One region of the Sporosarcina sp. Y838 genome, then DNA from elsewhere that is predicted to be linked to it. Evidence: riboswitches for the same ligand, from Rfam matches in the RefSeq annotation. Region 1 holds a riboswitch; each other region holds the start of a gene.
What was found. Region 1 has a riboswitch for thiamine pyrophosphate ahead of thiD (bifunctional hydroxymethylpyrimidine kinase/phosphomethylpyrimidine kinase). Riboswitches for the same ligand answer to the same signal wherever they lie in the genome.
Positions count from the first base shown of each region.

Region 1 (7,923 bases):
TGAACGAAGAAACTTTTCCAGCAAAATTGCTGAATTTGTGATAGATGGTGTGAATGATTCTCTTGTAAAGCACAGGGAAACCATCGTCATTCCGCTGCCAAAAGGATTAACTAAAGCGCAACGGGATTGGCTCAAACATGAACATTCTGAAGCGTTGCTTGGAAGTATTGTTTATCAGCTGTTGTCCGATCCAAACCGTACAGCTGCCCTCTTTGCTTCGCTTAACAGTAATGCATTAGAGGTGGATGATGCTTTATATCTCCAAGAAGAAACGGTCATTGAAGAGAAGTTCTTCATAAATAATGATGCGGATGACGATTTGGACAACTTCGACTGGGAATCGTTAAAACAAACGCAAAGCACGCCTGTCGAAGAGGAAGAAGAGCTAGATCCTCTTGCCGACTTCCTTGCTCAAATGAATAAGTAACAAGTCTTTAAAGGTCGCCTGATCTCCTTATGTGGAGAGTAGGCGGCCTGTTTTGTATCTACATAGATGGATTAGAGATCCCGTTAATACCGCTTCGTCGCTTTGTGGATGCCTCCCGCGATAAGCCGGAAAGGAGAGCACTTTCAGTCTTATCGCTCCGGCTACCACGAAGACGCGCCTTCGCTGGATAGTCCATGTAAGAAAGTGCATTTCGTTATTAGGGATGAGAATTGCAACCTGTAGTGGCGTAAACCGAGTGAATGCATTTAACAACAGTATCAATAAATGGAATGAATCAGAGATCCTGCTAATACCACTTCGTTGCTTTGTAGATGCCTCTCGCGATAAGCCGGAAAGAAGACTTGGGGGGGATTGAACTGCATCCCTCTATCAGTCTTATCGCTTCGGCTACCACGAAGTCGCACCTTCGTTGTAGGATCTATATAAGAAGGCACATTTCGAAGTTGGGGAGGAGATTTGCAATCTGAAGTGTTTCTTTCTTCAATGAAATTAGTATCTAATAGTACTCACATTATATCTCAGTCCATACATCTAAAAATCACTCACTCAATAATAAACACCCCAGCGCAGGCGCGGCAAAGGGGTAGCTTAAGCCGTGAGACTGGATGCGAAGCGTTAATCCAGGCTCATGGCCAGAGGCATCCCCAAAGCGCTAAGCGGTCTACGACCCATACTTCGAATCACAACTCTCTCAATATCAATTTTTATTACTTTTCCCGGGAAATTTTGAATGCGAATAATAGAAGAAATACAGTAAAAGCATATCCTGCGAGGATGTAATGCTGGAATTAGGGTAAACTATGCTACTAAACAAAAAACAAATGGAGTAGATGGAGTTTGACAAAAACGCTAACAAATGAAATGAGGTGTATTAACATAGACCAAATGAATTGTGACTTTACCCCACTGAAAGAACAATTAATAAAGGGGCTAGAGAATGTTTTGGTTCAAGTTAATCATGGAATAAAAACATTGAAAAGTGATGACTATTGTCTATTAGGAAAACTTGCTGATATTAAAGGGGAGTTTGAAAAAGCGGAAGCTGTTGCTGCATCTTTTTATCTAAATTGTTATTTGTCACCATATACTGACAAGTACTTAGCGATATCAACTAGCATTCAACGCCTTTCAAACCAAAGGCATGGTGCATTGATTGTGATTGTGCGCGAGAATCAATTGGATTCTTTTATCCGCTCTGGTACGCCCATCGGGGCGAAATTGACGCACTCCCTATTGGAATCTCTCTTTTATCCAGGTAATCCCCTTCATGATGGTGCTGTATTGGTTCGTAACAATCAAATTTTTTCTGCTGCAAATGTTTTGCCTTTATCAAACATAGTTGTCGGTGAAAAAAAGCTAGGTACACGTCATCGGGCTGCGATTGGTTTATCCGAAGTAAGCGATGCTTTAGTGCTGGTAGTTTCCGAAGAGACAGGGAAAGTTTCTTTTGCTATAAATGGAGAAATTCACCCTATTATTACTTCAAGCGCACTATTCGTATAATTTCGGGGAAATGAATTTAGTGAGTTAAAATAAAAAAAGGTGTGAAAGGATGAGTAGTCATCCTTTCACACCTTTTGACTATTAAGATCGTAAAGTTTTTAAAGCGCCGCTCCAAGCAAGAACTTGGTCAATCATTGTGTTTGCGTTACCAGCATGGTAGTCAGCAGGTTTGAACACGCTCATGTCTTCGAAATCTGACATTAGTGAGAATGTAACTGCCGTACGTACGTCAGCAACTTGTAGCTCACCTAAGATTAGACGAAGGTTTTCGTGTGCACGCGTACCACCTAAGCTACCATATCCAACAAACCCAGCTGCTTTGTTGTTCAATTCTGGGTTCAAGTAGTCAAGTGCATTTTTAAGTGCTCCACCGATTGCGTGATTGTATTCAGGAGTTACGAAAATATAGCCGTCGAAAGAAGCCATTTTTTCTGACCATGCTTTAATTTGAGTTTCAGCATCAGGTTGTGCGTTTGCTGAGCCCAAAAGTGGAAGGTTATAATTTGCAAGATCCACAATTTCATATTCTGCATCATTGCGTTTTTGTGCAAATTCGTTCATCCATTTTGCAACAGCATCGCCATTACGACCTACACGTACACTACCTTGTACAATACCGATTTTTAGTTTTGCGTTTGTCATTGTTATTTCCTCCTCATTATTCTTGCCAAATAGTTTATTAAAAAAACCCATTACTTACACCGCCATTACTATTCTTTGTTGGAAAATGTGAATGAAACACGAATATCTTCAACTAGGTTACATTCAGAAGATCAACCAATCTGAATTTACTGTGCTACCATTCCGTTCTTAATTTGGTGCGTACTTCGCCATGACGGGACTTATGTAATTCTCTGAGAAGTGAAAATTTCAATTTAAATATAGTATCTCCAACTTAATTTAAATTGAAAGTCCTTCTATGATGTAAATGAATTGTATAGTCACCTAAAGCTAGAATCCAAAATAATTAATTGGAAAGTGGTTCCAATAAAGTTATATAAGAGGTGCTATCTTGAATTCAAGGTAAGTTAAACTTAAGCCCTTTAATCTTATTTGTCTACATTTCTGCTTTGCTAGATAAATGAGTCGTTTTGTGATTGTGTGATACCTAGAATGTTTCCTTTTCAGACTACGAGGGAAAATAGATTAGTATGTAAGGAGGAATCAGTAATGGGGAAAACGATATATGTTGTGCGCCATTGCTCGGCCGAAGGGCAGGAACCGGAGGCGGATTTGACTGCAGAAGGCATATTACAGGCGGGGCAGCTTGCGGATTTCTTCGATGAAATTGAAGTGGATCGGATTATTACGAGCCCATTTAAGCGTGCGCGTGAAACAGCCAAGCCTCTAATGGAAAAGAAAGGTTTGTACGTAGAGGTGGATAGCAGACTGAAGGAGAGGGTGTTGAGTTCGACTGCGTTTAGGGATTGGTTGATAAAACTCGAGGATACCTTTTTGGACCTTCATCTAAAATATGATAATGGGGAATCTTCAAGAGAGGCCATGTCGCGGATATGCGATGTAATTGATGAACTAGGTGAGGATTCAAAAACGGTGCTCGTAACGCACGGGAATTTGATGGCATTGTTGTTAAGATGCCATGATGAACACTTTGGTTTTGAAAAGTGGCAAGCACTAACCAATCCAGATGTCTACGTCGTTCACATTAATGACGAAGCCACAACCTTGGAACGACTTTGGAGTAACAAAAGCGGAGGTCGCCTGCAAGACGCGACGAGCACATGACAAGACTGCGAAGCGGCGCACTATGCCGCACAGCGGGCTTGACATGTGACCTCGAGCGTCTGGCGACCGGAGACTGGAGTAACAAAAGCGGAGGTCGCCTGCAAGACGCGACAAGCACATGACAAGACTGCGAAGCGGCGCACTATGCCGCACAGTGGGCTTGACATGTGACCTCGAGCGTCTGGCGACCGGAGACTGGATGAAACAAAAGCGGAGGTCGCCTGCAAGACGCGACAAGCACACGACAAGCCTGAGAAGCGGTGCATTATGTCCTGTCCAGCAATGAAAAAAACAGGCCGATGGAGTCTTGGCCTGTTTGGTAGTTTGTTATGTTAACCCACTGTAAGACTAGTAACAATGACTAGTGCGATAATAACGAGTGCCCCCAAAAAACTGAACCACATGGATCGGTCGGGATTATTCGGTCTGCTGTCTGCTTTATGCATACAAATGCGCCTTCTTTCGATATTGTATTTTTAATTATACGCCTCCTGGTCTATTAAAGAAGTAAACACGCTCCGAAATAATATACTTATCAGTCTTCTTAGGTCAGGTATGGTACACTAAATACAAAGCTAAATAGTTCAACAACCACTGGGGGAGCCTTTTTTAAGGCTGAGACGTGCATGGATGCGCGGACCCTTGGAACCTGATCCGGATTATACCGGCGTAGGAAAGTGGGTACGCCTTTTAGCACCATTTAAATGGCCAGCCGCTTCCTAACGTCATCGGAAAGCGGCTTTTTAATATATATAAAAGGATGGCGAATTGAATGGTACAAGTGGCATTGACAATTGCGGGATCGGATAGTGGTGGCGGTGCGGGTATTCAAGCGGACTTGAAGACGTTTCAGGAATTGGGTGTTTTCGGTACGTCAGCACTGACAGCAGTTACCGCGCAAAACACTTTTGGCGTTTCGGCGATTCAACCAATTGAATTGAACATCATTGAAGCGCAAATAAAGGCGGTAATGGAAGACTTCGAAGTCACAGCCATTAAGACGGGAATGTTATTTTCTTCAGAAATAATTCATACAGTGGCAGATGCTCTTCGTTTGAATAGAATTCCGCTGGTTATCGACCCAGTGATGATTGCAAAAGGCGGTGCTTCATTATTAAAAGATGAAGCGGTTATTGCGTTAAAAACCGTTCTGGTACCGCTTGCGGCCATTGTAACGCCAAATATCCCGGAAGCGGAAGTAATTGCGGGAATGGAGATAAAGTCTGATGCGGATATGGATGAAGCGGCGAAACGTATATTGGCTTTGGGTGCTCGTGCAGTCCTCATTAAAGGGGGGCACCGTCAAGAAGCGTTATTCGCTGAAGATTTGTTTATGGGAGCGGATGGAGAACGATTTTCAGTTCGCTCGCCTTGGGTAGATACGAAAGATACGCACGGAACGGGGTGCACCTATTCTGCCGCACTGACAGCTTTTCTCGCAAATGGGGAACCCGCTGCGAAGGCGGTGGTTTCTGCAAAATGTTTCATCCACGCGGCTATTGAAGATGGACTAGGAATTGGTGGAGGTCACGGCCCTACGAATCACTGGGCGTATGGGCGACGTGAAAAAAAGGTACTTGAAGGGGTTGTAGTGAATGGATAAGCGGACTGTAAATCTCTATTTCATCATGGGAACTATGAATTTGGCAGGACTCGACCCACTGTTCGTATTGGAAGAGGCGCTAAAAGGTGGTATCACATGTTTTCAGTTACGTGAAAAGGGGCATGGTGCTTTACGGGGTGAAAAACTGAAGTCTTTTGCTATCTCGTGTAAGCAATTGTGCGGACAATATAATGTGCCGTTCATCGTCAATGATGATTTGGATCTGGCAATTGAGATAGAGGCGGATGGTGTCCATCTTGGACAGGAAGACGGAGATATTATTGCGGTGCGCAAGAGGGTCGGCGAAGGCATGCTCATCGGTGTTTCTACCCATAATGTGGAGGAGGCGCTAGCCGCATCTGATGCGGGGGCAAATTACATTGGCCTTGGTCCTGTTTATGAAACGACGTCGAAAAGTGATGCGCAACCTACCATTGGGGTTGAAATGGTAAGTGAAGTAGCAGCTCTTTTGCCCGGGTTACCTATCGTTGGTATTGGCGGTATTACAGAACGTAAGGCGGGTGCAGTTATTAAGGCAGGAGCGTCCGGTGTAGCGGTGATTTCTGCAATTTCGGGAGAAGAAAATCCTGCGGAAGCGGCAAGTCGAATGAAAGGGGCAGTGCTTCTTTCATTAACTGGCATCGAAATGTGATGTTTAACTAGGCGTAAAATACACCACACTTCTGAATAGGACGGAGGCGTGTTTATGAAAAAGAAAGCATTTGAGATACAATCCGTGTTGCATAAGCCAGATTTGATTTATTTCACATGGAATGATGTAGGTGGGACCTATAATGTCTATAAAGACGGATGCCATTTATATGAAGGAACCGTGCCTGAATTCAGCGACGGTGATTTCAAACATGGCAAACTATATAATTATTCCATTGAACGTGTCGAAGATGGAAATGTTGTCGACGTTATTGTATTGCAAACGCCTGCTTTTGCTGAAGAGAAGGAACTAGAAAATCCACTCCAATTCCTTATTATGACAACCATCGTTGCAAAAACACAAATTGCGCTGTCTTGGGAAAGAATTAAAGATGTAGACGAATATGACGTTTACCGAAATGGAACATACATGGCGACGGTAAATGGAAATCGCTACATCGAACGGGACTTTTCGTTGGATGAAGTTTATGTATATTCCATCGAGTCCAAGCGACCACTCGTGAAATCGGAAGAACGGTTTAATGTCTTTCAGTCCGTTGTTTCCTCTACTTTCGGGTTAGTGAATCCGAAGTCGTCGAAGGAAGAAGCGGCGGTTGAAAGGTTTTCGGTAGTAAAAGTAATAGGCGAGGCGAACAAGCTGCTACTCCCCGTCCAAGATCGAGTGCAGTTACCAAACGCGGATAAGTGGCATTTTAGATATACGACTTTTCTGGAAGACGAATGGGTGATGAATCCAAACCTGTTATCACGGAATAGGTATTTCAAGGGGGATGACAGAGGGTTTGACCCAAATGGGGAAAGCTATCGTACCCGTGTGGACATCGACCTCGAGTACAATCTCAAGGACTCTCCGCTAACGTTCACGAGGGATGTGGGTCCTTCGGTTGCTTATTCTGTTTTGAAGCGCTTTCGAGAACAGGAAACAGCGTCAAGCGAAGGGATTTCATTGGAGCGTACAGACCACAAGAAAGGCGAGTCCGGATTCCATCTTACCCATGCTGTAGGCAATCCTTTAACGACAGCTCCTGATATCGATTATGAAGTACGTGCCGTTATGCGGCGGGATGGTATGTATGACTTGTGTGGCTATCACGATCAGGCACCCAATCATGAAATCTATATGATTCGCGGTGAAGGAGAAACGTGGGAACCGATTCATCAGGCTGAGAGTAAAGGTCTTGCTTGGATGTCGGGTGTAACAGCATGGCAATACTGGCGAATATCTAATTTTGAATAGTAAACACTGAACTCTTTTCACTTGTGAAGACAGGAAGAGTTCAGTGTTTATTTTTAATTTTGTACAGAAAGGGAAGGTACAAGCAAGTGCTACGTTTATGATTAAGCCAAGAACACCCGTGACTTCAGTCGTGGGATGAATTGGCTTTCTTTTTTGTTCTAAAGTGACATCACTAGACGAATGCGTGTTCTATTTGGTAGAATATTCTTAAGAAGGGCAGGTGACGAACTATGGAGCCGAATAAAGAATATCGAACTTATCAAATCAATATTAAAAATGGCCATAAAATGTATTCTTATTTCGATGAACTTTGTGTAAATAGTAATAACCTATATAACACGACAAACTTCTTTATCAGGCAAGTTTATACAACTTTAAAGAATGAAGGTGTATTGCAACCTTTACAACAAGAAGTAATAAAAATAATTCTTGATAACATCAATAAAATGAATGCCAATCAACAAAAAGCTTATCTAAAAAAAGTAGAAAAAGAACAAATGAAACCAAGAGACGAACAAAAAGAGATAAAGGTAAATCTATTTGAGTTACCTTCAAAAGAAAAATCCTTCTTAGGTTACAATTTTCTTGATTGTCTATTTAAAACAATTAAACAAAAAGACTATTATTCATTGCCAGGTCAGATAAATCAACAAGTTCTTAGAAATGTTGTACAAAATTGGGCTAGTTTTTTCGTAAGTTTGAAAGACTTCAAAA
Region 1 covers NZ_JBXCJD010000004.1:144,144-152,066, reverse strand. The annotation lists gene AC1TO4_RS07335 (hypothetical protein) at 1-427, shown strand, start outside; gene cdaS (sporulation-specific diadenylate cyclase CdaS) at 1,325-1,951, shown strand; gene AC1TO4_RS07325 (NADPH-dependent FMN reductase) at 2,033-2,593, opposite strand; gene AC1TO4_RS07320 (histidine phosphatase family protein) at 3,122-3,697, shown strand; TPP riboswitch at 4,284-4,390, shown strand; gene thiD (bifunctional hydroxymethylpyrimidine kinase/phosphomethylpyrimidine kinase) at 4,470-5,300, shown strand; gene thiE (thiamine phosphate synthase) at 5,293-5,952, shown strand; gene AC1TO4_RS07305 (DUF3238 domain-containing protein) at 6,007-7,209, shown strand; gene AC1TO4_RS07300 (RNA-guided endonuclease InsQ/TnpB family protein) at 7,440-7,923, shown strand, end outside.

Region 2 (7,923 bases), on a different contig from region 1:
CAGGTAAAGCATTTACTGAGCCGGAGCTTATAGGTTTTGCTTATGCATTCGAACAGTTAGTCAACGCAAGACGAAAACCTTAAACAGTTTTGTCAGAAATAGAGTCTCCAAGGGCCTCTTATGATAAACTGAAGAGATTAGAGTGAAAGTAGGGATAATGATGTCCTTCTTAGAGAATTTTGACGATATGATTAAAGAAAAATGGAAATTTGAATATGAAATGCCCATCCAGGAAAAAATGATTCCAGAAATGATTGCAGGCAAAGATATCGTGGCAGAATCACCGACTGGTTCGGGTAAGACACTTGCATTTGTACTACCGCTTCTACAATTGGTCGATGGCGATAAAAAACAGACACAGGCATTGATTATTACACCTTCTCAGGAGCTGTCGATGCAAATCGTCAACGTCATCAGAGAATGGGTGACAGGGACGGGTATTACTGTGACACAATTAATTGGCGGGGCTAATATGCAGCGTCAGATTGAACAGTTGAAGAAAAAACCGACAATCGTTGTTGGAACACCCGGTCGTTTGGCTGAACTCATTAAAGTGAAAAAATTAAAAATGCACGATATCCGTCACATCGTACTCGATGAAGGCGATCAGCTGCTAGCGCGTGATCATCGCGTTATCGTGAAAAGTATGATTGAGGCGGCAAATCCGGAAAGACAAGTTGTTGCCGTATCTGCAACAATAACAGATGAAATTGAAATTGTTGCTAGCAAGTTTATGAATAATCCAATTCGTATCCAAGTTGGCCCGGAAGAAATGCCGAAGTCAGGTACCGTCGTTCATTCATTTGTGAAGACAGATGCACGGGACAAAACAGATGTATTGCGTGGGATTTCTTATTTGAAGGGAATTCGTGCTCTTGCATTTATTAACAATGTGGATCAGCTTCGCATGAAAGAAATGAAGCTCAAGTATAACGAAGCACCAATAGCAGTCCTTCATTCAGAAATGACGAAATTTGAAAGACAGCAAACATTGGAAAGTTTCCGTAAAGGTGAATTACAGATTTTAATAGCAACTGATTTGGCTGCACGAGGACTGGATATCGATGGCTTAACGCACGTTATCCATGTAGACGTGCCACATACAGTTGAACAGTACTTGCACCGCTCGGGTAGAACAGGACGTGCAGGTGGTGATGGAGAAGTATTGACGCTATTATCATATGCTGAAGAACGCGATTACCGAAAACTGACAAAAGGTATTAAAACGGTTCAAAAAGTATGGTATAAAGGCCATCTTGCAGAAGGCAATTCGAAAACAATTGGACTTCCCAAAAAGAAATGAAAAAAGGCTGTCCCCGTCAACCCAGCTACATTGGATTGACGGGGAACAGCCCTTTTTTGTTATTAGAGTTGTGTCAGTATAATTGGTTCACCTTTTGTAACGATAATCGTATGCTCGATTTGTGCAACGAGCGACTTGTCAGGTGTGATGAAGGTCCATCCGTCCCCAGACTCGATGATATGCTCTGCTTTTTCAGAGATAAAGGGCTCGACCGCTAGAACCATGCCTTCTTTCAGAAGTGTCTTATCCCAAGCGTCGTAATAGTTGAGCACATGGGATGGTTCTTCGTGCAATGCTTTACCAATGCCATGACCAGTCAAGTTCTTGATGACTTTCAAGCCATGTTCTTTTGCTTCGCGTTCAACCGCTTTTCCAATTTGGTTTAAACTGGAACCGGCTTTGACCTTCGTCATTGCACGCTCAAATGCACTTTTAGCTACATCACATAATTGCTGTTTCTTTTCATCAGGCGTACCGACGACAAAAGAAATACCAGTATCAGCGAAGTATCCATTATATGAACCGGAGACATCGATGTTAACGAGATCTCCATCTTCTATAATGCGGGAACCTGGCATGCCATGCGCAACTTCACTGTTGACGCTAATGCATGTATTTCCAGGGAAGTCATATTCTGCAATCGGTCCTGAAATTGCGCCTTTCTCTTTGAAGAGACGTCCGCCTATGTCATCAATTTCTTTTGTTGTTTTACCGGGGATTGTCGCTTCTTTCATCACGTCTCTGATTTCGGCTACAATTTTGCCGATTTTTTTTAAAGCTTCAATTTCCTCTACCGTTTTTGCAATCATTATTTCCAAGTCCTTTCTACCGTGCATTCTTTTCTATATCATACTATATCATAATAAACAGAACAAAAAAGTCTACAAACCATAAAAATGTTTGTAGACCATCTTATTATCTTCTTGGTTTTAATGTACCTGATGTTTTTTTATTTGACATGGCTTTTTTCACAACCGGGTAGATAATGGGCGCCCATTTCATAGCGGTTTTTAAAAGTTTTCCAATTTTCATAAATAATCACTCCTAGTGAAAGCATATATTTATCATTTTCCCGAAATAGAGGTTTAGTAAACATTCATCTCAATACCTTAACACCTTGAAAAACATTCCATACTAGAATGGCCATAAGCAGTAGTCCATAGATAAGCATGAATAAGAATGGCGTAAGTTGCCAAAATCCGAAGTTTGTGCTCGGCATTCCATTGATACTTTCCGTAAAGGAAAACATTGAAAAAGAAAATATGACAATTGTAGCAATAAGGAGGATGACAGGAACAAGGTGTGAAACTAAAGAACGTTTTGCATGGGATTTCACTTCTCGATCATCTGTAACAAAATAAACAATGATGGGAAGAAGCAAAGGGGAGAAGAAGACACTAAAATAGCATAGAGCAGCTAATAGTTTACTGTTTGTCATGTAGATTCCTCCGTTCAACTTTTACTATATAGGAAAATCACTATGTTTGTTAATCATCTTGCTTATAGGATTACCCTCCTATACAATGAAATAGACATTTGAATAACTTTAACCACAAGGGGTGCCTGTTTTGGCTGAGATTGGACATGAAGTTCTGACCCTTAGAACCTGTAAGATTATTCTTGCGTAGGAATGTGGATGGAAACTGACATATTTGATGTCCCATTCTATCCGGGATGTCTTTTTTTTATGCCCACATCCTACGCTACAACTAGGTAGGAGGAGAATTTGAGATGGATAGGAAAAGACTTCAATTATTACTTGAGGTTGCTATTTTAGGAGCAATTTCTTTTGTTCTAGATAAAATCGGATTTTCAATGCCTCAAGGCGGATCGGTTACGTTGTCAATGCTACCGGTAGTTGTTATGGCATTCCGTTGGGGAATTGCAGGGGGTATGCTTACAGGTTTTGTAAGTGGACTGCTGCAGTTGGTAACAGGGGGCTATGTATTAAACCCTGTTCAAGCGGCGCTCGATTATTTCGTGGCTTATGCCGTTGTGGGTCTGGCAGGCGTAACACTAGCTTGGCTGTTAAGTAGTAAAACGAAAGGTAAGAAAGGTTCAGTGGTTGCCGCAATCGTCATTGGGACAATCATAGGGGGGCTTCTCCGATACCTGATTCACTTCATCGGTGGCATTGTGTTCTTTGCTTCCTATGCGCCTGAAGGACAGCCTGTCTGGTTATATTCTCTTGTTTATAACGCTTCCTATATGATCCCTGCAATTATATTGACGGCAATCGTTGCATCCATATTATTTACTACAGCACCCAGGCTACTTGAGCCTAAATAAGAAACCGCCGTCCTTCCTTATGGAAGAATGGCGGTTTCTTATTTGGTTGCAAGCGATTTTCTATTGATGACCATGAAGCCGATAATGGTGGCTGCAAGAAACAGAGCTGCGGTAGTAACAAATAACTCATTTATACCATTTTTTACAGCGATACCGATAAATACCCAAACAAAGACGAGAGCTAGAGAAATATCTGCATAATGGTATAGGTAATGAAGAGCAATTGCAGTAGCAATGGTCAAGTAAATGACGGTCCATAATGGGGTACTTAATCCCAATCCACTCCACTCATGCAAAGTGAGGACATAACTGATATTTGTAATTGCTGCGACAAAAGTCCATCCAAGATAGACTGCAATTGGAACCCTACCGAAAAAGGAATTATCTTTTTTGGAGTAGGTAAAATAAATGGACAATAGCGCTAACAGAAGTCCTAATATGATAACAATCGTCCATTCAAAATAACCGAAATGCCAAAGTAGAATCCAAGCGACATTAAAAAGACAGCTGATTACAAAAAAAACTGCTCTACGGTTGAACAATGCGTGTTCAACGTTTGCCTTATTCCGTATGAAGCCATATAACCAGAAAGCCATTAGCATATATATAACTGCCCATATTGAAAAGACATAATCAGCTGGTGTAAATAATACCGGTAAACTATTTGAGATTTCACCAGTTGTTTTTCCATTGATAGGTAATATATTTGCAGTTGCGTTGACAACAATAACTGCAATGAGTGAAAGTACCATGAGTAGTATTCTAAACATATTTAAATCCCCCTACTGAATAGTATACAGAGGAAAGCTGGACCCTGCGAAGGAAAGTATGAACCTTCCGTCACAATTGCATAATTTCGCATACCGAAGATTCATGTTATAATTAGATGGTGTTTTTAGAAGATTTAGAATGAAGTGAAGGGGGAATTAATATGGCGCTTAAAAAATATTCGGAAGTCTGGGATCTTGACGTTTTCTTCAAAGGTGGAAGTGAATCAAACGAATTGCGGACACACTTAGATGGTGTAAAGGAGAAAATCAGTTCGTTAGAAGAAACAGCTTCAAAATTTCCAGTTCCCCAGTCTGCAACCGATTCACAAGCCGTTGCAAATCTTATTGAATCACTGGTTGACGCAGCACTTAATATGTCGCAGGCAGGCGCTGTCATTGGCTGTTTTCTCGCGGCTGACACGACTGATAAAAAAGCATTGCAACTGCAAGGGGAAACGGCTTCACTAGGGGCACGCTTCTCAACAGTCTGGCTTATCATTCAACAAACACTTGCTAAAGCTGATGAAGATACATGGAATGGGCTTATGGTATCAGATGAATTAAAAGAATTTGCATTCGTACTGAATGAATGGCGCAAAGAAGTGGAATTGAAATTGTCCGAAGAAGAAGAAAGTATTATCACTTCTTTGAGTGTAGATGGTTATCATGGGTGGGGACAATTGTACGATATGTTGGTCGGTGATATTAAGATAAAAATTGAACTTGACGGAGAAGAAAAAGAACTTTCTGTAGGGCAGGCGAATAATCTAAGTTCACATGCAGATGCATCCATACGAAAACATTCATTTGAAGCATTGGAAGAAGCATGGCAAGGAAAAGAAGACTTTTTTGCATCTGCCTTAAATCATATCGCAGGATTTAGACTGGAAGTATACAAGAAACGCGGCTGGGATTCCGTATTGAAAGAACCCTTGCTCCGCAATCGAATGAGTGAAAAGACGCTCGATGCAATGTGGGGAGCAATTGGCGAAAATAAAGCGCCTTTCGTGGAATACTTGAACGCCAAAGCGAGAATGCTAGGTACTGATAAGATGAACTGGTATGACATGGATGCACCGGTTACAACATCTACAAAGAAGATGACCTATCAGGAAGGAGCAGAATTCATATTAAAACACTTTGGTGAATTCGGTCCAGAACTTGAATCATTCTCACGAATTGCGTTTGAAGAGAGTTGGATAGAGGCGGAAGACCGACCAAATAAACGACCGGGTGGATTCTGTACAGGTATGCCGATGTCAGAGCAATCACGTATCTTTATGACTTATAGTGGAACAATGTCGAATGTTGCGACGCTTGCACATGAACTTGGTCATGCATTCCATTCTTATGCGTTGCGTCCTGTTCATTGGATGAATCGACAGTATGCAATGGGAGTGGCCGAAACGGCTTCAACATTTGCGGAAATGATTGTTGCGGATGCTGCAGTTAAAGCGGCTGAAACAAAAGATGAAAAGATCGCTTTGTTAGAAGATAAAATTCAGCGAAGCGTTGCATTCTTTATGAATATCCATTCTAGATTCCTCTTTGAAACAAGGTTCTATGAAGAACGGAGAAATGGAAATGTTCCTGCCGCAAGGTTGAATGAGTTAATGGCAGAAGCGCAGAAAGAAGCTTATGGAGATGCCCTTGATACGGTACACCCACATTTCTGGGCCTCGAAACTCCATTTCTATATTACAGGAGTACAGTTCTACAATTTTCCGTATACGTTTGGTTATTTGTTCTCCTTGAGCATTTATGCAAAAGCTCTGGAAGTTGGAGAAGGATTTGAACAAAAATATATAGCGCTTTTACAGGATACTGCAATTATGAGTGTTGAAGATCTTGCGATGAAACATCTTGGAGAAGATATTTCAAAACAAGCGTTTTGGGAAAAAGGTGTAACATTGTGTATTAAAGATGTTGAGGAGTTCTTGGAACTTACTTCGGTAAAAGGGTGAATATGAATTGATTTTGCTTGAAGGGCAAACCTGTTACTTACGGATATTGACTGAAGATGATGCTTTTATATTTACAGAGTTACTTAGCGCTAATAGAGAATACTGGTCCATTTTTGAACCGCGGCACGAAAGTAGTTATTTTACTGTTGCTGTTCAAAGGGATAAAATCAGAGAGGCGATTTATCAGATGAGGGACCGCAGAGAATACAACTTCGGCATCTTTAATTCGACAACGAGTCAACTGATTGGACATATCTCGCTTTATGGTATTAAAAGACTTCCTTTCTCCAGTGGTTTTGTTGGATATTCAATTGATGAATATTCAACAGGCAGAGGGATAGGCACAGAGGCTGTTCGACTAGTCACTGCTTTTGCTATCGAAAAAGTTGCATTGCATCGGGTCGAAGCATATGTATCGCCGCGCAATAGCGGATCGATAAAAGTGCTAGAGAGGTCCGGATACTATCAGGAAGGTTTACTGCGTAAACTTCTTTACATCAATGGTGTCTGGGAAGATCATTATATCTACGCAATAATTGAAAATGATTTTTGAAAGGGAAAGACCGCTTTGCGGAAACTTACTTCTAAAATAAGAAGCCGATTCCTGTGAAATAGGAATCGGCTTTTGTCTATTTCCCGGGAAATAGGTCGAAATTATTATTATTATTCCGCGTTGAATTTATAACCATCTATAATGATGTCAAGTTTCCCAGTGTCAGGATGGACAACAAGTCCATGTATGGCAACTTTTTTATCCATAAGGGGGTGGTTCCGAACAGCATCGACACTTATCTTAACACTTTCGGTCACATCTCCAAAACCGTGTAGCCACTCTTCCATATCAACGCCAGAGTATCTAAGGGTGTTAAATATGTTTTTATCAATACCACGGTCTACCATTTTCTCTATGAGATTAGTTGTATCGACTGCACTCATTCCGCAATCATGATGGCCAACAATGTAAACCTCATCCGCCTGCAAATTATAAACGGCTACAAGGAGGCTCCTCATAATACCGCCGAAAGGGTGGGTGACAACTGCTCCGGCGCTTTTGATAACTTTGGCATCGCCATTTTTTAAATTCATTGCTTTAGGCAGCAATTCAGTTAATCTTGTATCCATGCATGTTAATATTACAATTCGTTTGTCGGGGAATTTAGTTGTTGCGTATTGTTCGTATTGCTTTTCATTAACAAACGTTTCATTGAAGTCAAGTATTTCCGATAGAATTGTCATTGTATTCTCCCTTTTCTATTAGGTTTTATTTAGTATAGATGAAAATATGTAAAAAGAAAAGAGTTGCCGACTGGCAACTCTTAGAACTTCGTTTCTGGTTTTGGATCAATTGTTGTAGAATCAGCGGATATCATAGACGTAGAAAGATAGTGCATTGTAAACAAGCATGCTATAGCCATGACAATTGCAAAACCGATAACTGTAGTGAACATTAAGCCCATATATATGACCCCTCTCTAAATTGATAATTTGATACTTTCTTTAGTATACAGTAAAAACCCATTTAAATTAAGAGGTTCATTAAATGTTTTTAGTAATTGTGACGTTTTTTAGAAAGCCCAGTTGCCTTTACGGAACACAG
Region 2 covers NZ_JBXCJD010000010.1:42,178-50,100, forward strand. The annotation lists gene AC1TO4_RS13295 (amidase family protein) at 1-83, shown strand, start outside; gene AC1TO4_RS13300 (DEAD/DEAH box helicase) at 161-1,303, shown strand; gene map (type I methionyl aminopeptidase) at 1,366-2,112, opposite strand; gene AC1TO4_RS13310 (hypothetical protein) at 2,219-2,335, opposite strand; gene AC1TO4_RS13315 (magnetosome magnetite crystal formation protein family) at 2,400-2,741, opposite strand; TPP riboswitch at 2,849-2,951, shown strand; gene thiT (energy-coupled thiamine transporter ThiT) at 3,035-3,592, shown strand; gene AC1TO4_RS13325 (tryptophan-rich sensory protein) at 3,631-4,362, opposite strand; gene AC1TO4_RS13330 (M3 family oligoendopeptidase) at 4,524-6,326, shown strand; gene AC1TO4_RS13335 (GNAT family N-acetyltransferase) at 6,334-6,879, shown strand; gene AC1TO4_RS13340 (beta-class carbonic anhydrase) at 6,990-7,562, opposite strand; gene AC1TO4_RS13345 (hypothetical protein) at 7,643-7,783, opposite strand; gene AC1TO4_RS13350 (aminopeptidase) at 7,892-7,923, opposite strand, start outside.
Region 2: linked by a shared signal. The riboswitch ahead of thiT (energy-coupled thiamine transporter ThiT) and the one ahead of thiD (bifunctional hydroxymethylpyrimidine kinase/phosphomethylpyrimidine kinase) in region 1 are both predicted to bind thiamine pyrophosphate.

Region 3 (7,923 bases), on a different contig from region 1:
GGATTGTCTGTACTGTCGATTGCAAAACGGCTAATTGAGTATTGTAAGAAGATTGCTGTTGAAACAATGTAAGTGCCATCTCAGATTTAGTTGTCACGAATCGCGTGGCAATTATTTCTTGCTTTTTTGCTTTCTCTTTTAGTTCAACCAGTAGTTTCCTTTCATTACGAAGAACAGCTACTTCTCTTTCTAAATTTACTCTGGACTCATGCAGATTATTTTCATCTACTTCTATTGTAAGCCGTTTCATTTCCAATTCTATGCCATTTCTCTGTTCGACTGCATTTTGATAGGTGATTGTCGTATTTCGGAATTGCCCCTCGACTTCTGTTAACCGAGCTTTTTCCGACTCAAGCTGTTCCCTTGATACGACCACTTCAATTGTTTTATGCGATTTGACGGGATGATGTTCGCTTCCACACACCGGGCACGATTCCCCGTCTATAAGTGACTCTGCCAACATCGCTGCCTGGTTATCCAACCACAGTTGTTCCACTGCATCATATTCCGATTTACACGTCTTATAATTCGTTTCTTGGACGCTCTTTTCTTTTTCCAATACATTCACCCGATTTTGCATGGCGATGAATTCATCCAGCACTTTACATTTTTCATTCACTTCATTTAGTTGATCAATACGTTCATCATACATAACAAGCCTTTTTTCAAAGTTATCGATTTCTAGTTTCAAACTGTCAAGCTTAACATTTTCTTCTTCTGTTTTCCCAACCAATGCAGCGAGCTCTTTTTCTAAACGAATGTTTTCTTTTTTCAGTACATCTAAAGCCTCTTCTTTAGCCGCTAAACTTGCAACTGCCGGAAGATAGTCATTTAATCGAGTCAAGTTTTCAGCCAGTTTTTCACGTTGCACTTTTCTTCCTTCTTCAACATGAAATTGGTGTTTAGCATCTTCCATCTTTTCTGCTGCAACCTGCACTGCTTGCTTGGCTATCTTAAATTCATTTGATTTGGTTACAGCTTCCGCTTTCAATGAGAGAAACTGCATCTCGATTTCACCAATGGAAACAGCCCGTTCCGCATTGACTATCTGGTGCTCTTTACGCTCCATAATTGGCAATTGTTCTATTAACCCATTTAAATTCGACTCTTTTTGCTGCAGTTCAACGAAGCGTTCATTCATGCTTTTCGCAGCGTGATACATTTCTTGCATTTTTGTATGCTTCAAATATGCGTCATCATAGCTTTTTTTAACGATAACTGTATTTTCTTGATAAAATGTGAGTTCCTCTTCCAATCCTAGTACGACTTGGTTCACGTTATAATATTCATTTGCCAAGACAGTAAAAACTGAGGATTCCCGTTCCGGCAGTAAGGATGTTATTTGACCAATATGCCCTTCGCTTAATTGCATTTCTTTGGTAAGCGTCGCCTGTGCACCGTCTTTCTGCCCTTTCAACTGCTCCACAATTTCACGGTACTGATCCGTCTTGAATATTTTACGCATAATTGTTTCTTTGTTTTCTGTATCAGATGTCAGAAATTTCCGGAACTCTCCTTGAGGCAACATAACAATCTGACTGAATTGCGCCTGTGTGAAACCAATCAGTTCTTCCGCCTTTTTGTTGATTTCAGAAACGATTTGCCTATCGACCAGCGGTACTTCCCCGTTTACCGTAAGTTCATAAAACTCGCTGCGCGCAGCCGTTTCGGACTTGTTTCCTTTTTTCAGATAAGGGATTTGACGCATGATACGGTACTTCTTGTTATGTATCTCAAATGTCAGCTCGACGGCTGTCTGGACTGTATCGTCAGCAAAGTCGCTTCGCATCGCCCGGATATCCGTCCGGTCTTCTCCACTCGCCTGGCCGTACAATGCAAAACAAATTCCATCGAATATCGTCGTTTTCCCAGCCCCGGTCGCACCTGAAATGACGAATAGCCGATTGTCTTTCAATTCCCTAAAATCGACTGTTTCCGTCCCTTTATACGGACCGAACGCTGTCATCGTCAATTGAATAGGTCTCAAAGTCCCGTCCCCTCCTTCTGCATAACTTCATGGAGAACTTGCGCAAACAATTCTTCCGTTTCCGCATCTGCCGCCTCGCCTTTCATTTCTTCGTAAAATGCTTTAAATAATGTTAAATCATCGTGTTTACCATGTTCCGTCCTCTGTTGTTCGTCCACTCTATTCGCAGTCAGCTTGACCATTTTACGCTCAACATGCATCGCATTCGGATAGACCGAACGAACTTTTTCCATTGGAAATAAAACCGGCGTTTCATCCAGCAATTTCACGAAAACATAATCCTCACTTATAGGATGCAATAAGATATCTTCCATCGTACCTTCGACCGTCCGCATATCATGTTCCGGTTTCAACTCACGTTTTTCAATAATGGTGTGTCCATCAGCGTCCATATCGACAATGAAAAAACCTTTTTTATGATGTTCTTCTGAAATCGAATATTTCATCGGCGAACCTGCAAAACGGACTGACTCATTCAATACATAATGCGCCTGATGCAAATGACCAAGTGCCGTGTAATGGAACGGTTCAAAAAGATGTGCCGATACGTATTCCGCACCGCCAATCGCGAGTGGCCGTTCCGAATCACTTGTGTTGTCTTCGCTTTCTCCATGAGGTGTTACAAACGCATGTCCAACAAAAACGTGTCGCGCACTATTTGACATCTGGGAGCGAATCCCTTCTATCACTTTTTTCATCGCGTCATTATGATTCGCAATCGTTTCATCTCCATGTATATGTTTCACGACGGAAGGATCTGCAAATGGAACCAGGTGAAAATGGACTTCGCCGAATTCATCCGTCAAAACGACCGGCTCAATAACTTTCGTCAGTTGACCGGCTATATGATAACCGTTTGCTCGCATCAATCCGCTGCCAAAATGGAGACGCCCAGGACTATCATGGTTACCGCTAATAGCGAGGACCGGCGTCCCTAGTTCTATGGTGATTCGTTCGAGCACTTCATCGAGCAACGCAATGGCTTCTGTTGGCGGTACTGCCCGGTCATACAAATCCCCTGCGATGACGACCGCATCGGGCTTCTCCTCTATGATTGCCTCTATAAATTGGTCAAGAACATACCGTTGTCCGTCTGTCATGTAAATGCCTTGAACAAGCTTACCTAAATGCCAGTCTGCAGTATGGAAAAACTTCACTGTCATTTCCCCTTTCAATGATCTTTTCTACTACTTTACAGGACAAACCGAGAAAAATGAAACATGCATTCCTTTTTTCAATTCCAAAATTAAGGTTGACCTCCCAATTTTTCTATGCTTATATTAGAGATGAATCCAATTTCATAAGATCCACCGCTAGGGGTGCTCTAACAGAGCTGAGAGAGGCATGTGTCTTGACCCTTATAACTTGAACTGGTTAATACCAGCGTAAGGAAGAGGTGCTGACACAATATTTCTGCCAGTCTGTTTTTGCAGATACAATTGACAGTCTACAACCCACTTCTTTTTCAAGGAGTGGTTTTTTTGGTTGGCTATCAATTTTAGGGAGTGTTGGAGAGATGAAGTTTACTGACCGCTTACTGGAAAAAATAACACCAATTTGGAGACAGAATCACAGCCATCCGTTCGTTCAAGGGATTGGCAATGGTACCCTAGACCCCGATAAATTTAGATTCTACATGGTACAAGATTATTTATATTTGATTGATTATGCAAAAGTTTTTGCAATTGGTGCTGTAAAAGCCGACGACTTGGAAACAATGGGCAAGTTCGCTACGCTACTTGATGGCACACTGAATACAGAAATGGCACTACATCGTAGTTATGCGCTCCGGTTCGGTATTTCTGAACATGAACTAGAAAATGCAAAGCCCTCTCCTATCGTGCTTGCCTATACGCACTACATGTTACATGTCAGCCAAAACGGTACTGTCGCCGAAGTTATGGCTGCACTTCTTCCATGCGCGTGGAGTTACTGGGAAATAGGTAAAGAGCTAAATGCGATTCCAGGTGCAGCTGAACATCCGTTATACGGTGATTGGATACGCATGTATTCGTCCGAAGATTTCGGCGACCTCGCAATCTGGTGTATCGATTTGATGAATAAATCTGCAGAAGGAAAACCTGAACATGAACTATTAAAGCTCGAAGAAATCTTCCTTAATACAACTCGCTATGAATATATGTTTTGGGATATGGCCAATACGAAACAGATGTGGCCCGAGGTTGAAAACTCCAATGTTATCGTTTGACAATGTATCATTCGCTTATCATTCAAGCAACAACATACTGGAAAATCTATCATTTAATGTACTACCCGGTGAATTCATTTCAATAATCGGGGTTAGTGGTTCCGGTAAAAGTACCATCTTCCGACTTGTAACAGGATTAGATGAACCTACTTCTGGCACCATTTCACTCGATGGGGTTCAAAACAACCGCCGCCTTGGTAGCGTCGGTTATATGCCGCAGCAGGATTTGCTTCTGCCTTGGCGCACGATTTTAGAAAATGCATGTCTCCCACTTGAACTAAAAGGGATGAAACAGCAGTCTGCAAGCAATCAGGTATTACCGTTATTAAAGGAGTTCGGTCTTGGCGGTACAGAAAAAAAATATCCGACAGAACTTTCTGGCGGGATGAAACAGCGAGTCGCTTTTTTGCGCGCTGTCCTTTCCGGAAATGCCCTTCTCCTGCTGGATGAACCCTTTTCTGCATTAGATGCGATAACTAAGTTATCAATGCAAGAGTGGCTAATTGATCAATGGAAGATACATCAATCTACTGTGTTATTCATTACACATGACGTTGAAGAAGCGCTATTTTTATCAGACCGTATTTTCCTGTTAAGAAATGAGCCGGTGACTTCATTCGAAGAAATCAGAGTTCCACTTGAAAGGCCTAGAACAAGAAGTGATTTACATCGAACGGATTTGCTTGAGCTAAAGGAACAATTGCTAAATACGCTACGTAGGGAGGTAATGCAATGAAAAACATTACCCCCCTTCTGATCATTGCATTATTCGGTAGCATCTGGGAGCTAGGTGCAAGACTTTACGATAAACCATTCATCTTGCCTTCTCCTATTCAAATTTTAATCCGTTTTTGGGAGCTAAAAGAAATACTGTTGTTAAAGCACTTACCGATGACTTTGCTAACAATTATCATCGGACTAGCCATTTCAATTATTTCAGGAGTTGCAATCGCCGTTTGGATGTCTTCCAGTCCCAGAGTTCGAAAAGCGCTCTATCCGATTTTAATAGCTTCACAAATGATTCCTATTATTGCACTTGCACCTATTTTTGTACTCTGGTTCGGATACACAATTTGGAGTAAAGTCGCAGTTACAGTACTCATCACCTTTTTCCCGATTACTGTAAATACATACGACGGGCTATCTTCTGGAAGTAAAGAAATGCGCGAGCTTTTTTTAACAATGGGCGCAAAAAAACAGGATATTTTCTTGAAATATTCTGTTCCCACTGCCCTACCCCACTTCTTTTCAGGATTGAAGATTGCCGTTACACTGAGTGTGATTGGCGCAGCAATCGGGGAATGGCTCGGGGCGCAGGCTGGTCTTGGATACTTTAGTCGCCGAATGATGACGCAGTTCGATGGTGCAGCTGTATTTGCACCTATTCTTGTACTGACCCTCGTTGGAATTACATTTTTCATGGGAATCACATTCATTGAAAATCGACTGTTAAAATGGAGGACTAAAAATTGAGGAAAATCATATTATCCCTATCATGCATCGCACTTATTTTACTGCTGAGCGCTTGTAATGCAGAAAAAGACAATAAAGTAAGCATCATGCTCGACTGGTATCCAAATGCAGTTCACAGTTTCTTGTATGTCGCACAGGAAAAAGGCTATTTTAAAGAAGAAGGAATTGAAGTTGATATTCAATTTCCTGCAAATCCAACAGATCCCATTAATCTTGCAGCCGCTAGTAAAGTAACTATGGGAATCACCTATCAACCGGATGTCATTATTGCAAAATCCGAGCAGAACATAGATGTTAAATCGGTCGGAGCCCTAGTCCGATCTCCGCTTAATCATGTCGCATTTTTAAAAGAAACCGGGATTAAAACACCTAAAGATTTAGAGGGGAAGACAATTGGTTATACAGGGATTCCACTGAACGAAGCCATTCTCCAAACAGTGATGGAAGCGGACGGAGCCGATTATAATAAAACGAAAATGGTAGATGTAGGATTTGAATTGAATTCATCACTCGTTTCGAAAAGTGCAGAAGCTGTAATTGGTGCATACATCAATCATGAAGTACCCCTGCTCGAATTTGAAGGTTACCCAACTGGGGTGATGGATCCTACAGATTACGGCGTACCCTCGTTTTATGAGCTTGTTGTCGTAACGAGTGATGATACATGGGAGAAAGATCAGAAGAACATTGAAGCATTTTGGCGAGCTTCCGCAAGAGCGTTTGATGATATTGAAAAAGATCCTGAAGCAGCACTATCGATTCTATTGAAAAATCAGGATACAGCCAATTTCCCACTCGTAGAAGAGGTTGAAAAAGAATCTCTGTCAATTCTACTGCCCAAAATGAAAGCTCCTCATACATTTGGGGAACAAGATGAAGAAACATGGAAAGTAACTGCCGAATGGATGAAGGAATATGGATTATTAAAGAAAGATGTAAATCTAGATGGTATTTTTATTAATCTAAAATGACAAAAGCGGCCTGAACTTTCCATTTGAAAGTTCAGGCCGCTTTGTAGTCTATTGGTCATTCAAACCATTAAAAATCATGTCCGTGTTCCATTTCAACATTTTTATATACGTATCCCCATCTTCACCTGGTTTCCCTAAGGAATCTGTAAATATTTTCCCTTTAATTGGCACATTAGTTTCGCGAGATACCATTTCCATGCTTCGGGGATCGACACTCGTTTCTAAAAATAAGCCCCGAGCATTTTCGCTTTTAATTGTAGAAATGATATTTGTCAGCTGTTCAGGAGTTCCTTCATGATGTGAATTGATTTCCCAAATGTAAGCCGCACTAAAATCATACGCATCTGAGAAATACTTGAACGCACCTTCGCTAGTTACGAGTATACGGTGTTCTTTAGGAATTTCATTCATTTTTTGTATAATCTCTTCATGAAGGGCTTGAAGTTCAGCACTATAAGCATCCGCATTAGCATCATACTTAGCCGCATTATCTGGGTCTAATTTCTTCAATGCGTCACGGACATTCTCTGTGTACTTTATGCCATTTCGTACATCGAGCCAAGCATGGGGATCTTCTTCCCCTTTATGGTCCTCCGAATTGAGGAGCATCGGCTTAACTCCTTCACTTACACGATATACTGGCGCATCAACGCCAGACTTCCCGGCCGTTTCCATCAATTTAGTAAACCATGCATTTCCTTCTTCTAAATTTAGCCCATTATAAAAAACAACATCCGCATCTGTCGTCAAAACGACATCTTCCGGAAGTGGATCGTATTGGTGTGGGTCTGATCCAATCGGCGCCAGACTTCGAACATCAACCAAGTCTCCTCCGACATTTTTTACAATATCGTAGATAATTGAATACGTTGCAACAACCTGCAGTTTTTCACCCTTCTCTTTTGGAGCAGACGTACCTTGGCCACATGCCGACAAAAAGACTCCTACAACAATCATCGCAACCAGCATAATATTTTTTTTCATAAAAAAACTTTCCCCCTATTTTGAATTTGCATTTAAGAAACTGCTGATTTTTGTTTATTTGTTCGAATAGCCCGCCACAATAGTCCTTGTTTCGGTGAAAATATAAACGCCGTAAAAAATAATGCAGTTGCGACGAGTACAATCGTTGCGCCAGAAGCGAGATTGTACGTAAAACTCAAATACAAACCGATGACCGCTGAAATCGTTCCACATATTGCTGATAAGAAGATCATTGAAGATAGTCGGTCAGTCAATAAATAAGCTGTAGAAGCAGGTGTAATGAGCATCGCAACTACTAA
Region 3 covers NZ_JBXCJD010000005.1:208,836-216,758, forward strand. The annotation lists gene AC1TO4_RS09290 (AAA family ATPase) at 1-1,987, opposite strand, end outside; gene AC1TO4_RS09295 (exonuclease SbcCD subunit D) at 1,984-3,144, opposite strand; TPP riboswitch at 3,293-3,396, shown strand; gene tenA (thiaminase II) at 3,504-4,196, shown strand; gene AC1TO4_RS09305 (ABC transporter ATP-binding protein) at 4,183-4,932, shown strand; gene AC1TO4_RS09310 (ABC transporter permease) at 4,929-5,669, shown strand; gene AC1TO4_RS09315 (ABC transporter substrate-binding protein) at 5,666-6,640, shown strand; gene AC1TO4_RS09320 (metal ABC transporter substrate-binding protein) at 6,689-7,624, opposite strand; gene AC1TO4_RS09325 (metal ABC transporter permease) at 7,657-7,923, opposite strand, start outside.
Region 3: linked by a shared signal. The riboswitch ahead of tenA (thiaminase II) and the one ahead of thiD (bifunctional hydroxymethylpyrimidine kinase/phosphomethylpyrimidine kinase) in region 1 are both predicted to bind thiamine pyrophosphate.

Region 4 (7,923 bases), on a different contig from region 1:
AAATGAAGGATTTACTTACACCAACTGAAAAAGTTGAGCATGCATATAAATTAATTAGAGATCTGTTGATATTTACGGATAAGCGTCTAATTCTTGTGGACAAACAGGGCGTCACAGGAAAGAAAAGTGAATATCATTCTATTCCATATAAAAGTGTTGTACATTTCTCAATTGAAACTGCAGGAACGTTTGATCTCGAAGCGGAACTGAAAATCTGGCTATCGGGAAGTTCTGCACCAATTCAAAAGAAATTTAATAAATCCTTGAATGTTTATAAAGTACAAAGCGTGCTAGCAGAATATGTTTTGAAATGAACTAGGTCAATTTAAGGTGACTAGTTCCTGATTTTGTGCTTGATAAAAAAACTCCTCATGTAGTTGCTTGAGGAGTTTTTTTATAGCATATAAGTGTTGCAGGTCAGGCAATTTCAGATGAACTATTAAAGTTTCGCGTATTTAGGATCAGCCACTTTTACAAGTTGCTTACCTAGATTCGTTCCTTTAAATAAACCAAGGAATGCCTCTGGTGTATTTTCAAATCCTTCTACAATTGTTTCTTCATATTTCAGTTTACCTTGCAGTAGCCATTTAGCTAAGTCAGTAAATCCTCTTTCAAAATCAGTAGCAAAATCGCCTAGGGTGAAGCCTTGCATCATAGCGCTCGTCTTAATCATAGCCGATTGAATACGTGGTCCAGCATCTTTTCCTTCTGCGTTGTAGGAAGAGATTGATCCGCATAAAGGAATACGGGCATTTCGATTTAGCATAGTAAAAACAGCGTCTGAAACGTCCCCGCCGACATTATCGAAATAGACATCTACTCCGTCAGGAACGGCATTTTTAAGGTCTGTCCAAAAACTTTCTTTCTTATAATTCACAGCTGCATCAAAGCCGAGTACATTCAATAAGTAGTCAATCTTTTCATCTGAACCAGCAATACCTACTACTTTTGCCCCTTTGATTTTCGCGATTTGTCCAACTGCTGAACCAACGGCCCCGGCAGCACCAGAAACGACGACTGTTTCACCTTCTTGAGGTTTTCCGATATCAAGCAATCCAAAATATGCAGTTAAACCTGTCAAACCGAGAATACCTAAATGTGTTGAAATAGGTGCCAACTTAGGGTCTATTTTGCGAATTTCATTTTCAGTGGCTACGGTATATTCAGCCCAGCTGAGATTTCCAGTAATTACATCACCTTGTTTGAAGGCGTCCGACTTGGATTCAATCACCTCACCCACGACACCCCCAGAAATGACCTTATTCAATTCAAATGGAGCTATATATGACTTGGCATCTCGCATTCTTCCACGCATGTATGGATCTACAGACAAATAAAGTGTCCGTACTAAAATTTCATTCACTTTTGGTGAGGGAACTGAACTTTTTACAAAGGTAAAGTCTTCTTTGGTAGGCATTCCATTGGGCCGATTTGCTAGATGAATTTCCTGTTGTATCAATTGTGTCATTGCAATTCCTCCTTTGTAGTTTGCCGAATGAGTTGGCAATAGCAAACCCTAACACTCAGGAGTAACCAAGGTCAATGATTATAGACTGGTGTCTCATCTTCATTGATTTGCTATTTTTCCGAATTGCTATGGTGTTGGCACCGGTGTCATAATCTCAGCAGACACCTGTGGAGGAATCCCAAAATAGTATCCAAAAGTGTTGTAATTATAGTTAACTATAACTATTATGTTATTAATATGAACTAGTGGAGGACTTTAAATAAACATGAAGAAAAAGCACATACTTTTTTTGGCTTTGACCTTAATAGTGGCTTTACCAACGTCAGCTACTGTTGTATTAGCAACTAACGAGGCGGAAGTTCAAGCTGTTAAACAAGTAGAAGTCACGACTGCCGCAAAATTTACGGATATTCCAAATAGCCATTGGGCGAAAAATGAAGTTATGCAACTTGTGGAGATTGCTTCCAAAGCATCGTTTTTATCTAATGAACAGTTAGGATACACAACGAAAATAAAGAACGGATAGCGTAATATTGGATTAACGCAATATCTTCCTGAAGAGGAAGAACGAAAGGATGCATTATGAACCTCGTTCTTGGCTTAATCATAAAGAAAACACGAATTGAATAGAAGTCTGCTAGGGGAGCCAATTTGGCTGAGACACATGATGCATGTAAACCCTTCGAACCTGATCTAGTTTATGCTAGCGTAGGGAAGCAACTGGACTCTACATCAAATGAATGTAACTACGTAGAAAACAGCCGCTTTCCGATTATGGAAGGCGGCTGTTTTCTGTTCCATCGCAAATTCAATGAACTAGGGATTTCCCATCATACACGCTTCGGCGCATTCGCTCTGTTAATGCACCGAATTCAATATTGCAATCTATCAAGTATGGATTTACTTTACTAAACATTAAATAAAGAATGGATGATTGAAATGGAAAATAGTATTAGCAACTTGGTTGATGAACGTCAAGAGGAGTTATTGCAATTACTTGCAGATCTAGTTAGTTTTCCGACAATCAGCCCTCCCGCAAGAAATACAGCCGGGGTGCAGCAGTATATTCAAGAGTTTTTAAAACTAGAAAAATTCGATACAGCCAGTTGGGATGTGTTCCCTGGTGATCCAAACGTGGTAGGCATAAAAAAAGGGACAGATGGAGCTCTGTTTAACAGCTTACTCATTAATGGTCATATTGATGTTGCGGAAGTTAGGGATGAAACAGAATGGACTGTGCCTGTCTTTAAACTGACAACTAAAGATGGAAATGCATATGGACGAGGAACTTCCGATATGAAAGGTGCAGTGGCAGCGACTTTACTAGCCGTAAAATTATTAAACGAACTAGGTGTGGAACTGAAAGGTGATTTGCAGATTCAGACTGTCATTGGGGAGGAAGCAGGAGAAGCTGGAACACTTTCGTGTATGGAAAAAGGCTATACAGCAGACTTTGCACTCGTCGTCGATAGTAGCAATCGCCAAATTCATGGCCAGGGCGGTGTAATAACCGGCTGGATAACGATTAAAAGTGAGGAAGTTTACCATGATGCAATGAGGATGAGTATGCTTCATGCGGGCGGAAACATTAATGGGGCCAGTGCGATTGAGAAGATGATGAAAGTAATTGCCGGGCTACAAGATTTAGAGCGTCACTGGGCCGTGACAAAACAATATCCAGGTTTTGCACCTGGTAGCAACACCATCAATCCTGCAGTTATAGAAGGCGGAAGACACGCGGCTTTTGTAGCGGATGAATGCCGGCTTTGGATCACCGTTCACTTTTATCCGAATGAAACCTATCAATCTGTGATAAATGAAATCGAAGAACATTTGAACCATGTAGCAAAAGCTGATCCGTGGTTAAGAGAAAATCCCATTCACTATCGCTGGGGTGGAAAATCGATGATTGAAGAACGCGGGGAAATATTCCCTGCACTTGAAATGAATGAGGGGCATGCGGCCGTTCAACTTCTAGCATACTGTCATGAACACACCGAAAAAAGTCCCGTAATCATCGGCATGTCAAGAACAGTAACAGATGCAGGATGGCTAGGCGAAGCAGGGATTCCCACAGTTATTTATGGTCCTGGGAAGTTGGAAGAGGCCCATACAGTTGATGAAAAAATAAACATTGGAGAACTAATGGCTTTTACAAAAACGCTTATGATATTTATAAATAAGTGGTGCAATTTAAAAAGAATGGAGAGCAAGTAATCTCCCCATTCATCTAATACTATTATGCTATTATATGTTGCTTAATTAGTGAAGTCATTTCTAATACGTCATCAAATAGTTGGTTTGTTTCAAGAGGTAGATGATCAAAGGATAACCTTACCTAGTGGTCTCCCGTCGAACGATTGGAGCTACTTCTGTTGCTAACATTTCAATACTTGCTGCGACTGAAGAAAACGGCAAGCCTCCGATATCCATTTGTGCAATGAAGCGTTGGTGTCCAAATAATTCGTGTTGGTGAAGAATCTTCTCGACTATTTGCTGAGGGCTGCCAACAAATAGTCCGGTTTCGGGACTGGCCATATGGTCGAAATCAGAACGAGAAATTCTCGTACTCATTCCACGTTGTTTGTTCACGTACCCCCAGTAATTTGCATAGTAGGGATAGAAATCGTCTTTTGCTTGTTGTGAAGTCTTTGCTATATACGTGTGTCCAGTTACAGCTATTTTTAAATCCTCTTCAAGATGCCCTGCATCTTTGCCTGCTTGACGATACAAATCAACAAGTGGCTTAAAACGAATTGGGTCGCCGCCAAGTATGGCTAATGCTAAACCAGTTCCAAGTTTGCCTGCTCGTATTGCACTTTCAGGTGTGCCACCGACACCAACCCAAATCGGCAGTTTATCTTGAACAGGCCGGGGGGCAATCATAGAATTAGTTAGAGGCGAACGGAATGACCCATTCCAACTGACGATTTCATTGGCATTCAATTGTTGGAGAAGTCGAATGTTTTCATCGAAGAGCTCGTCATAATTGTTTAAGTCATGGCCGAATAACGGAAAGGATTCTACGAATGCACCACGACCTGTAATAATCTCAGCACGGCCATTCGAAATCAAATCCAGTGTTGCAAAATCCTCGAATAGACGAACGGGGTCGACCGTACTCAAAATAGTCGTTGCACTCGTCAATTTAATACGCTTTGTGTTTTGTGCCACTGCTGCAAGAACAACTGGCGGAGCCGATACTGCATAATCCAAGCGATGATGCTCACCGACACCAAAAATATCAAGTCCGACTTCTTCAGTCAGCTTTCCAATAGCCATTACTTCATGAAGGCGCTGTTGAATACTAATTGTATTTCCAGTTTGAGGATCTGGACCAAGATCCCCGAATGTATATATTCCAATCTCAATTCCAGATTTCTTGGTTTCATTTGGCATAGTACTCATCTCCCAAAACTTAGTTATTTTGCTTCAGAAACAAGAGTAAAACGTTCATTTATATGTTGAGGATTCTCGATTTCATCAAGAACTGCGACTGCGTAATCTGCATAACTTACGTAGCTATCACCTTTTGAATTTACCATTAAATTGTCTTTTCCTTTTTGATACGAACCCGTTCTTTTTCCTTCAGGATTGAAGAATGCTGCTGGGCTAATGAATGTCCATTTAACTCCACTCGTCTTTTGCAGATCTAGTAAGTTCTGTCCTTGATTGGAAGCAGTTGCAAAGTATTCTTTAGGGAATTCGGGTGTGTCAATTAGGCGGATGGTTTTAGCTTCATCTACAAACAAGCTACCTGCACCACCTATAACAATTAATCTTGTTTTGGGAGCAGCCTTAAACACTTCAATTAATGCTTTTCCAGCATCTACATGGAGGTGTTCTTGTCCTGCAGGTGCGCCGAATGCATTTACGACAACATCAAATTGCTGAATGTCTTCAGCTTGCAGGTCAAATATATCTTTTTCGAGAATGTTCGTTTTTTCCCCAGACATTTTTGCTGCGTTTCTAACGATAGCTGTAACTTCGTGTCCTCGGTCAATCGCTTCTTTTACAATAAGACTTCCTGCTTTTCCTGTTGCTCCGATAATTCCAATGTTCATGACAATTCCTCCAGTTTTTGGCACATATATACTAATATGCTCCTAATGATTTGTAGCTATTCATGATAACGATTTAGAATGTAACTGTAATGGTTACAGTTACAACGGTAATCAAAAAACCGAATAAACTATCCAATTTTTTGTGTTAATACCGATATTAACTCTTCCATCGAAATTTCATGTAAAACAGATTCCATCGCATCTTGAGCCCGTAGTAAAATCAGTTCAAGAACAGCCTCGATATTGGCACCAACAGGGCAATTTGGATTTGGTTTTTCATGAAATTGAAAAAGCTCGCCTTCTTCTACGACTTCAACTGCCCTGTACACATCGAGCAGGGTAATATCTTTTAATGATTTTTGAAGTGTAGCTCCTCCAAGACCTCGCCGAACTTGAATAAGTCCTGCGTTTCTTAGTTTACCAATTACTCTTCGTATGACTACAGGATTTGTATTCACACTTTCCGCAATCCATTCAGAAGTGCAAAGCTCGTTTCTTTCGATTGCTACGAGGGATAGAATATGAACTGCAACTGTAAAGCGACTACTGATTTTCATTGCAAGTAACCTCCCGATGTAATCATTATAGTTACATCAGATGATGATTGTCAATTTTTATAATTTAAGTGAAGGGGGAATCTTGTGAATCAAGTAGAAATCCCTGTTTTATAGCAGTAAAAAAGTTCGGTTGAATGATATCAGCGGGTCACAAATTTAATGCGACTGATGCATTTGTACATATTGAAGAGTTAGGTAGTTTGGCTTTTAGAACTAACATCATTCCTAAGCCTTTCAATAATTCTTCTTTTTCGGTAAAGCATTTTACCAGCTTCAGCAATATCACTCACAGCAGAGCGATTGATGAATGCGCCGAACACGAGCCCTGCGATAGGTACCATTTGAAATAGCTTTTTCCAACCGAATTGATCCCGGAAAGAAAAAACGACCTCGCGCCAGCCTTGCAGTTCAGAAAGAACTTCGCGTTTTGTAGAGTCATCGGGATTATCGAATTGAGACAATTGTGTAAGAATGGCTTGTTTACCTACAATGTCAGCAGATACAAATTGCATGCATTTTACGATAAACAAACGTTCCTCTTTTACTTTAGGATCATAACCATAACAAATCGCAATATCCTGTAATGTTTTTAGCTGTAAACTAAGAAGTAGAGGAATGTCGATTGTTAACGTAAAAATACCGCCAATACCAGTACTAGCACCTTGAACCGTTGCAAACTTTTTTCTGCTACCAGTAATTTTTTCTACAGCTGTGTCCATTGTTGAAATATCAAGCTTTTCGACATCTTCCAATGTATTTACTGTTAAGTCGGGATAATAAGCAGGGATTTTAGTAGCTGAACTTAAATAGCTGCCGCCCGTTTGTACATATTGACCGAGTTCATCCAAAAGTAAGCCGATTTTTTTTTGAATAAAAGCAGGGGTAAATTTATCGATGATCTTAAATGGCAAACGCCCAAGCTTTTCCCAAAACCATAAATCGCTCTGATTTTTTTCCCAAACCTCAACCTTATTTAATTCCTCTGTTAACCATTCCTTAGAATCTGCCACTTTTAGTTTCGCCTCTTTCTTTGATATTAATTGTACGTTATCCCATGTGAAAAGTTCCATTAATAACTTTTTTGCTTATTATTAGTTATGCTTGAATGTATTCTGTTATAGATTCAAATGAAATACACCCCTTTTTAATTGTCATTTGGTCAACTAAAGGAATAGTCTTACAAATGGGTATTGCGAATTACTATATGTACTTGGCTAGGCGTATAATGGAGGGAAAGGGGTGTCGAAAAGTGTGTCTGATTAATTTTCATTACAACGAACATCCGACTTACAAATTGATTGTCGCCGCGAACAGGGATGAGTTTTATGAGCGTCCGACTGCCTCGGCAGATTTCTGGACAGACAAGCCTGATATATTGGCAGGACGTGATTTGTTGCACAGGGGAACTTGGCTTGGTGTAACGAAATCAGGGCGATTTGCTGCATTGACGAATTACCGAGACCCGCAGGAAATCACTGTTGATAAACAATCCCGCGGCGATATCGTCGCTAGCTTTTTATCAGAAACTGTGTCGCCTGAAGAATACCTTGAAACATTGAAGAGGAAGAAAGAGGATTATGCAGGATTTAATATTCTCGTCGGCGATTTTGATTCTTTATACTACTTTTCCAATAAGCAAGCAGAAACCACGAAAATATCTGAAGGAACACATGGTTTGAGCAATCAGTTTCTGAATACGGCGTGGCCGAAAGTGGTGAAAGGGAGGACTAAGCTTCGGGATTATGTATTGGCACATGAAATCGTTAACACAGATGTTCTTTTCGATATCATATCTGATGCTGACGTCGCGCCAGATGCACTACTGCCGAATACC
Region 4 covers NZ_JBXCJD010000008.1:25,202-33,124, forward strand. The annotation lists gene AC1TO4_RS12285 (PH domain-containing protein) at 1-314, shown strand, start outside; gene AC1TO4_RS12290 (NADP-dependent oxidoreductase) at 440-1,468, opposite strand; gene AC1TO4_RS12295 (hypothetical protein) at 1,734-1,994, shown strand; TPP riboswitch at 2,098-2,200, shown strand; gene AC1TO4_RS12300 (acetylornithine deacetylase) at 2,408-3,685, shown strand; gene AC1TO4_RS12305 (LLM class flavin-dependent oxidoreductase) at 3,803-4,867, opposite strand; gene AC1TO4_RS12310 (NAD(P)-dependent oxidoreductase) at 4,891-5,532, opposite strand; gene AC1TO4_RS12315 (Rrf2 family transcriptional regulator) at 5,661-6,089, opposite strand; gene AC1TO4_RS12320 (EcsC family protein) at 6,281-7,099, opposite strand; gene AC1TO4_RS12325 (NRDE family protein) at 7,339-7,923, shown strand, end outside.
Region 4: linked by a shared signal. The riboswitch ahead of AC1TO4_RS12300 (acetylornithine deacetylase) and the one ahead of thiD (bifunctional hydroxymethylpyrimidine kinase/phosphomethylpyrimidine kinase) in region 1 are both predicted to bind thiamine pyrophosphate.